DNA from 2 places in the Pseudoalteromonas sp. DY56-GL79 genome. Region 1 is predicted to be linked to the other one. Evidence: riboswitches for the same ligand, from Rfam matches in the RefSeq annotation. Region 1 holds a riboswitch; the other holds the start of a gene.
What was found. A riboswitch is a leader RNA that binds a small molecule or an ion and turns the genes downstream of it on or off. The one in region 1 is predicted to bind lysine.
Positions count from the first base shown of each region.

Region 2: it holds a riboswitch for lysine, as region 1 does, so the genes downstream of both, lysC (lysine-sensitive aspartokinase 3) here and dapA (4-hydroxy-tetrahydrodipicolinate synthase) in region 1, are expected to answer to the same signal.

Region 1 is NZ_JANHZS010000022.1:80,637-85,830, forward strand. Features, by position in the region: gene NO992_RS16445 (response regulator) at 1-1,561, opposite strand, end outside; lysine riboswitch at 1,720-1,898, shown strand; gene dapA (4-hydroxy-tetrahydrodipicolinate synthase) at 2,014-2,898, shown strand; gene NO992_RS16455 (2,3,4,5-tetrahydropyridine-2,6-dicarboxylate N-succinyltransferase) at 2,909-3,649, shown strand; gene NO992_RS16460 (PLP-dependent decarboxylase) at 3,649-4,854, shown strand; gene NO992_RS16465 (succinylglutamate desuccinylase/aspartoacylase family protein) at 4,857-5,194, shown strand, end outside.
Region 2 is NZ_JANHZS010000007.1:103,203-108,396, reverse strand. Features, by position in the region: gene NO992_RS06905 (hypothetical protein) at 1-984, opposite strand, end outside; gene nhaD (sodium:proton antiporter NhaD) at 1,141-2,388, shown strand; lysine riboswitch at 2,534-2,704, shown strand; gene lysC (lysine-sensitive aspartokinase 3) at 2,793-4,139, shown strand; gene NO992_RS06890 (DUF924 family protein) at 4,262-4,792, shown strand; gene NO992_RS06885 (sodium-dependent transporter) at 4,872-5,194, shown strand, end outside.

The DNA of each region.
Region 1 (5,194 bases):
CCAAAATAGGCACGGCCGGATCTAGCACTCTCAAACGCTCAGTGGCTTCAAAGCCATCCATCACAGGCATATTTAAATCCATTAGTACGATATCGAACTTACCCACCTCATATACTTCAAGGGCACCTTCACCATGTTCAACATGCGTTACTTGTTTGGCTACGGGCTGAAGCATTTTTTCAATCACGCGCGCATTTAGTAAGTTATCTTCCACTAGCAAAATGCGAGCTGACACCGGCTTCATTTTACGAGCCAATGTCTGTTGGTTGTCAATTTCAATGGGAACTCTCAAGGTTGCTCTTGTACCCGTTGGCTCCCTCTCAATAAAATCTAATCGTCCCCCAAGCGCTGAGGTGAGTAATTGGCAACGTTTAAGCCCTAACTGCGCCCCTTGAAAATGTTCGCTATGCACAGCTTCTCGTAGCTGCTGATAGTCGAACCCAGGCCCAGTATCTTCAACAACAAATTCTAAATATGGCGTATCTTCATCTACAACCAGATCCGCAAATACTTGAATGCTGCCACGCTCAGTAAATTTAATTGCATTATTGACCAATTCACTGATCAACCAACCAACACGCTTACAATCACAATAACAGGTCACATCTAACTCATTGCTCAATGCCAAATTAAAAGCGAGAGATTTCTTGTGTGCGGTTAGTTGAAAGGCAATACAGGCTGATTTTATTACTTCTCGCAACGCGACTTGATGACGCTCAATTACCACTTCTTGCTCGGAAAGGTTATTAAAATCTTGAACCGAATAAAGTAATACATCCAATTGACTTACCGCGCTTTTCACATGCTGTAACTGTTGGATTTCTTTGTTACTCAGATATTCATCTAAATACCCATGAATAGCCTGCAATGGCGTTCTTAGCTCGTGACTAACGCGTGCTAAAAATCGTGATTTTGAGTGTAGTGCATCGTCGGCAAGCTTTCTTGCCGCCTCTAATTTATTAAGTGCTTCAGCAATTTCTCGCGCCATTGGACGAAATACAAATTTCGCTTCTATAAACAGCAGCAACAGTCCGAGCAGCCAAATTAACAATTCAATTTTCCTCACCATCTCTGTCTTACTTCGCGCTTGCTGCTCGAATAGTGAAACGGCCTCATTCAGTTTTGGGAGTAAATGCTGAGATGCAGTAAAGATTTGTTCCACCAGTTGAGGAGTGGATTGCTGTAACTGAGACCTTGATAAAGTGACGAAAGTATTGCTTTGCAAATCCAACTGCACCGGCTCTTGGTAGTAAAGCGCTGTAAGGGCTTCATTCAGATAAATGGCCTCACCACTTTCTGTTTTAGTTAAAAACTCATGATTAATCTCAAATTTATTAATGGCTTGACGGAGGCCCTCACTATCTCGATGATTACCTTGCGCACTATAAAGCGCGATACGCTGGGACAACATCCGCTGCATACCCGCAATATTAATTACGTGCGCGTCTTGGCTCTGCTGATACAGTAAATACTGCATAATCCCCATCGCCATCGACAGCAATATAGCCATAGCTAGTAATGCCCCGATATAACGATTTTTAACTTTATTTATTAACGGCATATTTTTTGTTTTTCATCTCATCGCATTGTCTCAGCTGCAATGCTAAGTGTAGTTAACAATCGTATTATTTACAGTCTGATGCTTGACACCTAGACGGCCAAAATGTTTCAATGCGCGTTCACCCTATTTAGATAGTTTGATGCTACGGCGTCAAACTGAGGGCTGGAAGAGGTGCGTTATTCAGGTAACTAAGTGAAGGAGAGCAAACTCCGTTGCAGCTTAGTGAGGGGAATATACGCCGAGAAATTGAGTTATTGTTTGCTAATACTCATTTCGGGCGACTGGGCTGAATCCCAGCGACTGTCACCAACATACTTGGTGGAGAGCTTCTGGTCTTAGAAAAATAAGGCCATTGGCTGCCTTATCCTTTTTAAGTCCATTGCTCTTCGAATTTTAACAGTTCGAAGTTTGGACACCCTCCTAACTCCGAACATGATTTAAGTTCGGTAGAGATGAAATCACAATTCAATTTATCTGACTATCCGTTGTGGACTGCTTTAGTAACGCCTTTTGATGCTGAAAATCAGGTTGATTTTGGCGCATTAACGACGCTTGTACGCGATCAAGAGCAAGCTCGTAACGGTATTCTTTTACTAGGCAGTACCGGCGAAGGCCTTGCGCTTACCCAACAAGAGCAGCAACAAATCGTTGAGTTTGTTTGCCAGCTCGCCCCAAGCGTACCACTCATGGTTGCCGTTGGCGGCAGTAATCTTGAGCAGCAAACACAATGGGTGCGCTTTTGTAATACGCAGCCCATTGATGCACTCTTACTTGGCTCACCAATCTACGCAAAGCCCGGCAAAGTTGGTCTGACGCATTGGTTTAGCACACTACTCGATGAGAGCCACAACCCTTGCATGCTCTACAATGTACCTGGTCGCAGTGCCGTTGCTATCGCCCCTGACCTACTCGGCGAACTAGCTTGCCACCCTAATCTGTGGGCACTAAAAGAAGCCAGTGGTGATATTGCCACCTTTGAAGCATTTCGTCAGGCAGCACCTGATGTCGCCATCTATAGCGGCGACGATGGCTTAATGCCCTACTTTGCACAAGCAGGTGCAACGGGGCTAGTGTCTGTTGCGGCAAATGCATGGCCACAGCAAACCGCAGAATTTGTAAGGCGCTCGTTAAGCGGCACCTCTCCTAATTTATTTACCACTTGGTCAGAAGCTGCAAATAGCTTATTTGCAGTGGCAAATCCCATACCAGTCAAAGTGTTAATGCACTTGCAAGGGAAGCTCACAAGTCCAAACTTGCGCCCGCCACTGACACATTTGGAACTCACCCATACCGATGCGATCACTCGCGCGAACGAAACGATTTTATCTTGGAATTAAGGCAGTAAACATGAGCTGGTTAACCCTACTAAACGATTTAGAAAATGGCACAGTACGTGCTGCAACACAGGATGAGCAAGGCCATTGGCATGCTAATGTAGAAGTAAAACAAGGGATCCTTGAAGCATTTAGAAATGGCGTAAATACGGAATTCCCGGGTGGATTTGTTGATAAAGACAACTTAGCACCACGCGGATTTGCTGCCCAAGATGGCGTTCGTATGGTTCCTGGCGGAAGCAGTGTGAGACGTGGCGCTTACGTCGCAGCGGGCACAATCATTATGCCACCGGCTTATGTCAACATTGGTGCCTATATTGATTCAGGTACTATGGTAGATAGTCATGCGTTGGTTGGTTCTTGCGCGCAAATTGGTAAAAATGTCCACCTTAGCGCAGCAGTACAAGTGGGCGGTGTATTAGAGCCGGTTGGAGCCAGTCCTGTTGTTGTTGAAGACGATGCCTTTATTGGTGCAGGCTGTGTATTGGTTGAAGGGGTTGTTGTTAAACGCGGTGCCGTATTAGCACCGGGTGTGCGCCTTTCAGCAAGTATTCCTGTCTATGACTGCGTGAACGAGCGCTTGCTTGACAAAGGTGAAGCCATCCCTGAAAACGCGATAGTGATCCCAGGCTCTCGTCCAGCCTCAAGTGAGTGGGCGCGCGAGCAAGGACTAAGTATGTCATGCGCACTTATCGTAAAATACCGTGATGAACAAAGTGATGCATCACTGGCGCTGGAAGAGGTTCTACGCTAATGACTTGGTTGAGCACGTCACAGCGAATTGCAGCTGAGGCATTGATCCAGCAACAAGATACGCCATTCTTTTGCTACGATTTAGATAAGCTAAGTGCGCATGTTAAGCCCTTAGTTGATCAGCAAATCGTTAAGCTTTGGTATGCCGTAAAAGCGAATCCGTTATCACATATCATTAAAACCCTAGATAACGCAGGGTTTAACTTTGATGTGGCATCTAGCGGCGAGCTTGATCAGGTGTTATCTCAAGGGATCGCACCTGAACGCGTGCTCAACACAGGTCCTGCCAAATCGCTAAAGCAGATCCGTCATTTTGCCACACAAGGCGTACGTATTTTCGTGGCTGAAAGTCACAATCAAGTACGCTGGTTAAATCAAGTGGCCGAAGAGTTTGAGCTTCAATTTGAAGTTTTACTGCGGGTGCAGTTACGCTTTGATAAAGCAGAGCACAATCCACTTGGTGGCAATACGCTGACTCCTTTTGGTCTTGGCGCAGAGCAGTGGCAAGCCCTAACTTTAAGTGACTACACCTACCTAGACTTTGTCGGACTGCATATTTTCCAGTGGGGCAATATGCTCTGCAGCGATACGCTCGCTGAACTTTGGCAGGCAATGGTTGCACCTTTAGTTCAGCTCGCTGCAGATTTAGGGATTACTCTAAAGGTGCTCGACTTAGGTGGCGGCCTTGGCATTCCCTATGATAGGCAAAGCCCTTCTCTCGATTGGCAGAAATTATTAGACACGCTCGCATTAATAAAAACCGCCACGCAAGTGCAAGAATTATGGATGGAGTTAGGCCGCTATGCGGTTGGCGAATGTGGTTTTTATCTCAACCCTGTGGTGGAACAAAAGCAAAACTACGGAGAACAACAACTGATTGTCGCAGGCGGTGTCAATCACCTGCTGCGCCCAGCCGTTACCGGACAAGCTTTCCCCGCTGAATTGTTACGCCAGTCTCAAGCTGAGGCCACAGACTTTCATATTCATGGCCCACTTTGCACTGCATTGGATAAATTAGGCACCCTAGTCTTACCAAGCGACAGTGCCGATGGCGATTGGCTTGTTTTCAGTCAGTGTGGCGCTTACGGCTACACCGAAAGTATGCCGTTCTTTTTATGTCATGAGCTCCCAGCAGAGTACATCATCTCAGGTGGAGAAATCAGCTGTGTCCGTGAAGCAGAGCCCGCTTCAAGTTATTTGAGGTAAACATGAATACCATTACACAACAACATATTCAGGTTGGTGAAATTGCCAATGGCTTGCCTTTGACTATTCCGGTCTATCGCATCAAAGGCGATGGCAGTGGGCCTAAGGTGTATATCCAAGCAAATATGCATGGTGCCGAAGTGCAAGGTAATGCAGTGATTTATCAACTGCTGGAACAGTTGAAGCAATTGTCATTAAAAGCGAACATCACCTTAGTGCCTTACGCAAACCCGATTGGTTGTAATCAGAAATCTGGTGAGTTTACCTTAGGGCGTTTCGATCCAATTACGGGTACTAATTGGAATCGAATGTACATCAACCATTCCGCGCTGGTTGCCGA
Region 2 (5,194 bases), on a different contig from region 1:
AGGCACATCGTCGTGATCGGGCAGCTGATATTCTTCATGCTCAAACTCAACGAGACTTGCCATATAAGCGACCATGTGACGCTTTTGTCCGAGGTTAAAACGTTGAATGTCTGACACAAATTCTGGTTGAACTGGTGAGAGTAAGCGGTCAACGCCGCGCTTTCTAATTTGTCCAAGGACTTTGGAGGCTTGGCGTGTAATGAGTGTATTACGGCGTAGCTCTTCTCTTAACGGCATTAGGAGATCGGCACTGCGGCTTAAACTTTCTCTACCAATGAGGTGCATATCTAAAATACGTGTTCTGAGCTGCTCCAGCATACGTTTGTCTGCAGCGCCACGGCCTAATTGTTCAATCTCGTCAATTTGCTCACTGACCTGAAGCTCTATTTGATCAAAGCAGCGTTGGAAAGGGCCATGAATATCGACCATTTCCAGCATCGGTTCGATATATTCGTCAAACGCTTCCAATACGGCTTTATATCTCATGCCAAGAGAAAGCGTTGAGGTGTCAGATTTGGCTTGTTCAACCAAGTTCATGATAGCGCTTTCGTTATGTTCGAACAGCTTAACAATTTTACGAACGCGTTCGTCCATAATGCGGCTAAAACGGCGTAGCTCAGAGTAGTCAGCCTCTTCACCAGCTTGTGCGATGCGATTACCTAATCTTTCTAAGTCTTTTACCAGCACAGTGATCTCTTCTGCTAAACCAAGGCTCTCTTCTTGTAAAAGAAAGCTGGCGAAGTCAGCGATTGCACGGTTGATTTCTAACTGTGAAGATTTAGCTAAAGGGATAATAATTTCTTGTTGGAGTAATCGATTGGTTTCTTTATAAATTCGTTCACTCGACCAGCTAGGGTTTTTCTGTTTTAGGATGTTTTGTACATCTTTTAGACTGAAATCTGCGAGCTTAAATCGTTTAAAAAGTAGCTCGAGTACGCTCCAGTGTTCATTTATCGTATTTAATAATTTTTTTGCTGGGATCATAACTTTCCAGTGTGTAGTAGTTAAGTTACATCACTACTTCATCAATTTGTCACAAAATGTTTATCGTACGTAGCATGGGGACTGTGATGGTGCTAGAATCCGCCGCGAAAACGAACCCACCCCTTGTTACATTTAATTACAGGTTGTTTACGCATTATGGTCACGCCCATTATTCTAACCCTGATCGCCATCGCTTTTATACTCATCGTTATAGAAGATATTATTCACGTAAACAAGGCCAAAACAACGCTTTTTTTTGGTACTTTATGTTGGATTATCGCCTTTATCTCTCCAATTCATGGTCAAAGCCCAGAAATTGTACAAATTGAGCTAGACCATAACATTTTGGAAATCGCGACGCTTTGGTTGTTCTTAATGGCTGCAATGACATTTGTTGCCTACTTGAACTCAAAAGGGTTTATCCAAAATATTGTTCACCGGATCATGCCAACCCATATTAGCGAACGCAAGCTAATGTTTTTGGTCGGTGCGTTTGCATTCGTATTTTCGTCAATATCGGATAACATCACCGCGACGCTTATTTCATTAGCTGTAGTCATGTCTTTGAAATTAGACCCGAAAAAGCTAATTAGATATGCGACGTTAATCATCTTTAGTGTTAACTCCGGTGGGGTATCATTGATCACCGGTGATGTAACCACCTTGATGATATTTCTAGCCGATAAAGTGACTATCCCTGATCTGCTTTTACTAATCGCTCCCTCTATTTTTAGCGTATTTATCTTAGCTGCGATGCTGTCAATCGGCATGAATGATAAGATCACCTTTGAAAAGGCTGAATTACGCAGAATTGAAAAGACCGATATCACCATTGCGCTCATCTTCTTATCAACCATTTTTGCCACGTTATTCTTAAGCGTGCAATACCATGTACCGCCGATGTTAACCTTCTTATTTGGCTTGTCTTTGATGTTCTTAATGGCGCAATTCTTGATGCGCAAGAAGGACGTAAATAAGAAAATCATCGACTATATCCGTGAAATTGAATACGACACTTTATTGTTCTTTGTGGGTGTGCTGTTATTAGTTGGTGCGTTGAAAGAAGTCGGTGTATTGTCTAAGTTTACCGATTTATATCTGCATCTTGCGCCGGAATACGCAAACTACTTGGTCGGTTTAATGAGTGCGGCGGTAGATAACGTGCCTTTGACGGCTGCGCTATTAAAAGCAGACATTACGATGACTCCAGCGCAATGGCTAACCTTTACTTATGCGACTGGCGTTGGTGGCTCTATGCTCATTATTGGCTCTGCAGCGGGGATCATTGCAATGAGTAAGGTTAAAGCTTTAACCTTCTCAAGCTATCTTAAAATGAGTATCTACCTGCTTATCGCATATACCATTGGATATAGTGGCGCGTATTTCGCGGGTCAGCTTATTTAAGACCAATGGATTTAATTTTTTACCGCTTTGGGATAAGTTTTTCATAAATAACTTGACACCTAGACGGCTAAAAGATAATTTTCTTACATCGCCCGCATTTATTGCGGGCTTTTATTTTGCTTTTATTCAGATTAACAAAGGCAAAATAAACAGAAGAGGCGCGATGCTTAGGTAGTTAGTGTGAGGTGACGAGACCAATGATCACTAGTGAGGGAAGTATTCGCCGAGGAGAAAAGTTGCTCGTCGCAACGATTCTTCGGTTTACGAGGCTGAATCCTCGGAACTGTCACCGTATTGGTGGAGAGCTTCTGGCAAAGGTCATTTCAAGCGTTCGTCTTTCTAGAAATCCCATGCCGAGTTCTCCTTATAAAATTTGACTGTGCCAACAGTCGAGAGGAGAGAAAATGAATTCGCAGTATGTTGTAGCCAAATTTGGCGGTACCAGTGTCGCTGACTTTGAAGCTATGTCTCGTTGTGCTCACATTGTTCGTGACAACCCAAATGTTCGAGTGGTCGTTGTTAGTGCATGTGCTGGCGTAACCAATCACCTTGTAACGCTAACCCAACAAAAGGAAGATGAAGCCGGGCGCAAAGCAGTTGTTGCAGCGGTTGAAAACATACAGCAAGCGATTATCGACCAAGTGTCTTTGGATGCTGATCTTGCTGAGGGTTACAAGCAAACGTTCAGTGAATTTGAAAGCCTTGCGAGTTTACCTGCACTTAGCAGACAGCAATGCGATGAAATGCTGAGCTTTGGCGAACGTTTTTCTTCTTATTTGTTTACCCAAATATTACGTAATAACCAGGTTCAGGCGTCGCGCTTTGATGTACGTAAAGTGCTTAAAACAGATAATCAATTTGGTAAAGCGAATCCAAATGTCGCAGCTACGCGTGAAGCTGCGCAAACTAATTTGGTCGCGCTACTTGGCGACACAGTACAGGTGACACAAGGGTTTATTGGTAGTGACCAATACGGCCAGACGACTACGCTTGGTCGTGGTGGTTCTGACTATAGTGCTGCATTGTTAGCTGAGGCAATTGACGCGTCAAGTGTGCATATTTGGACCGATGTCGTTGGTATTTTCAGTACCGATCCGCGTTTGTGTGTAAAGGCTAGACCAATTCCTCGTTTGAGTTTTGATGAAGCGGCAGAAATGGCGACATTTGGTGCCAAGGTGTTACATCCCGCAACCATATTGCCAGCGAGTCGTAAAGGTATTTCAGTATTTGTTGGTTCAAGTCGTGATCCGCAAGCGGGTGGCACTTGGATTGAAAAAGAGAAAACGGCGCAAGCAGGCATTCGTGCAGTGACACAACGTAAAAACCAAATACTATTGACGTTAAAGAGCCCTGAAATGCTTCTTGCTAGCGGCTTTTTGGCTCGTATCTTCACCATTTTAAGCAATTACAATATATCGGTTGACTTGGTAACGACTTCGGAAATTAGTGTTGCGCTTACGCTGGATAATGCGCCGAATGCTTCTCGACCAGAGTTAGAACAAGCTTGTTTGGATGAACTTGGCGAGTTTTGTCATGTGACCGTTGAAAATAATCTTACTTTGGTGGCCATGATAGGTTCTGAGATCCAATTGAAGAAGTGCCAACTTAACCTGATGGATGTGTTGTCAGAGTTTAATATTCGATTGATATGCCATGGTGCGAGCAAGCACAATCTGTGCTTTTTAGTTGAGCAGCAGGAGTCAGATCAGGTTGTGCAATCAATTCATGCTAAATTACTAGAGGTTGCGTAAGTGAATTTATTGTTTTTTAGTAACTAATAAAAAAGTTGCATTATTGAATAATGGATGGCACTTTGTTTATAACGGTTAGGGTCTGCTGACCATCAAGTTTGTTTTTCCCTAGGAGTGCCATCATGAATTATAAAGACGTCTACGAATTCTGGTTTGTTGAATGCACTGAATCAGACTGGTGGAAGAAGTCTGCGGACTTTGATCGCATTATAAAAAATCGCTTCGGTATTTTGCACCAAATGGCGCACCAAGGTGAGCTTTCGAGTTGGAGAGCAACACCACTTGGCGCGCTGTGCGAAATCATTATATTAGATCAGTTTTCACGCAATATATTCAGAGACACTCCAGAGGCGTTTGCCTGTGATCCTTTGGCGCTAAGCCTCACCCAACACGCTATCGAAAAAGACTATCACCGCCAGCTCAATGATACTGAATTGATGTTTTTATACCTACCCATGATGCATAGCGAAAGTCGCATCATCCACCGTGCCGCTGACCATTATTTTCGCGACCTGCCTAATTATGATTTTGAAGTCGCGCATAAAAAAATTATCGATAGATTTGGCCGTTATCCCCATCGAAACGAAATACTCAATCGCGATTCAACAGAAGAGGAAATGGACTTTCTAGAGACGCCCAACTCGAGTTTCTGAGGCACGGCTAGAACCTCTCGCATTTTCAGCGGAAGTACGTATAATCGGCCGTCTACAAAAATAATGATTGATTACAGACATGGCTCATACGCGCGATGGATTTCAAAGCCGACTTGGCTTTGTGTTAGCAGCAGCTGGTGCGGCTGTTGGACTTGGTAATATTTGGGGATTTCCCACACAAGCTGCAAACCACGGTGGCGGTGCATTTTTACTGGTTTATTTTGCGGTGATTTTTTTACTCGCATTACCTGCACTTTACACAGAATTGTATTTAGGCCATCAGGCACAAGCAAACCCAGTTAAAGCACTTAAGACAGCTTGGCGTGAAGGTAATCCGAAAATAGGAGCCGCTGCGGGGTATGTCGGCCTTGCTGGTGCTATTGTGATGCTCAGCTTTTACTC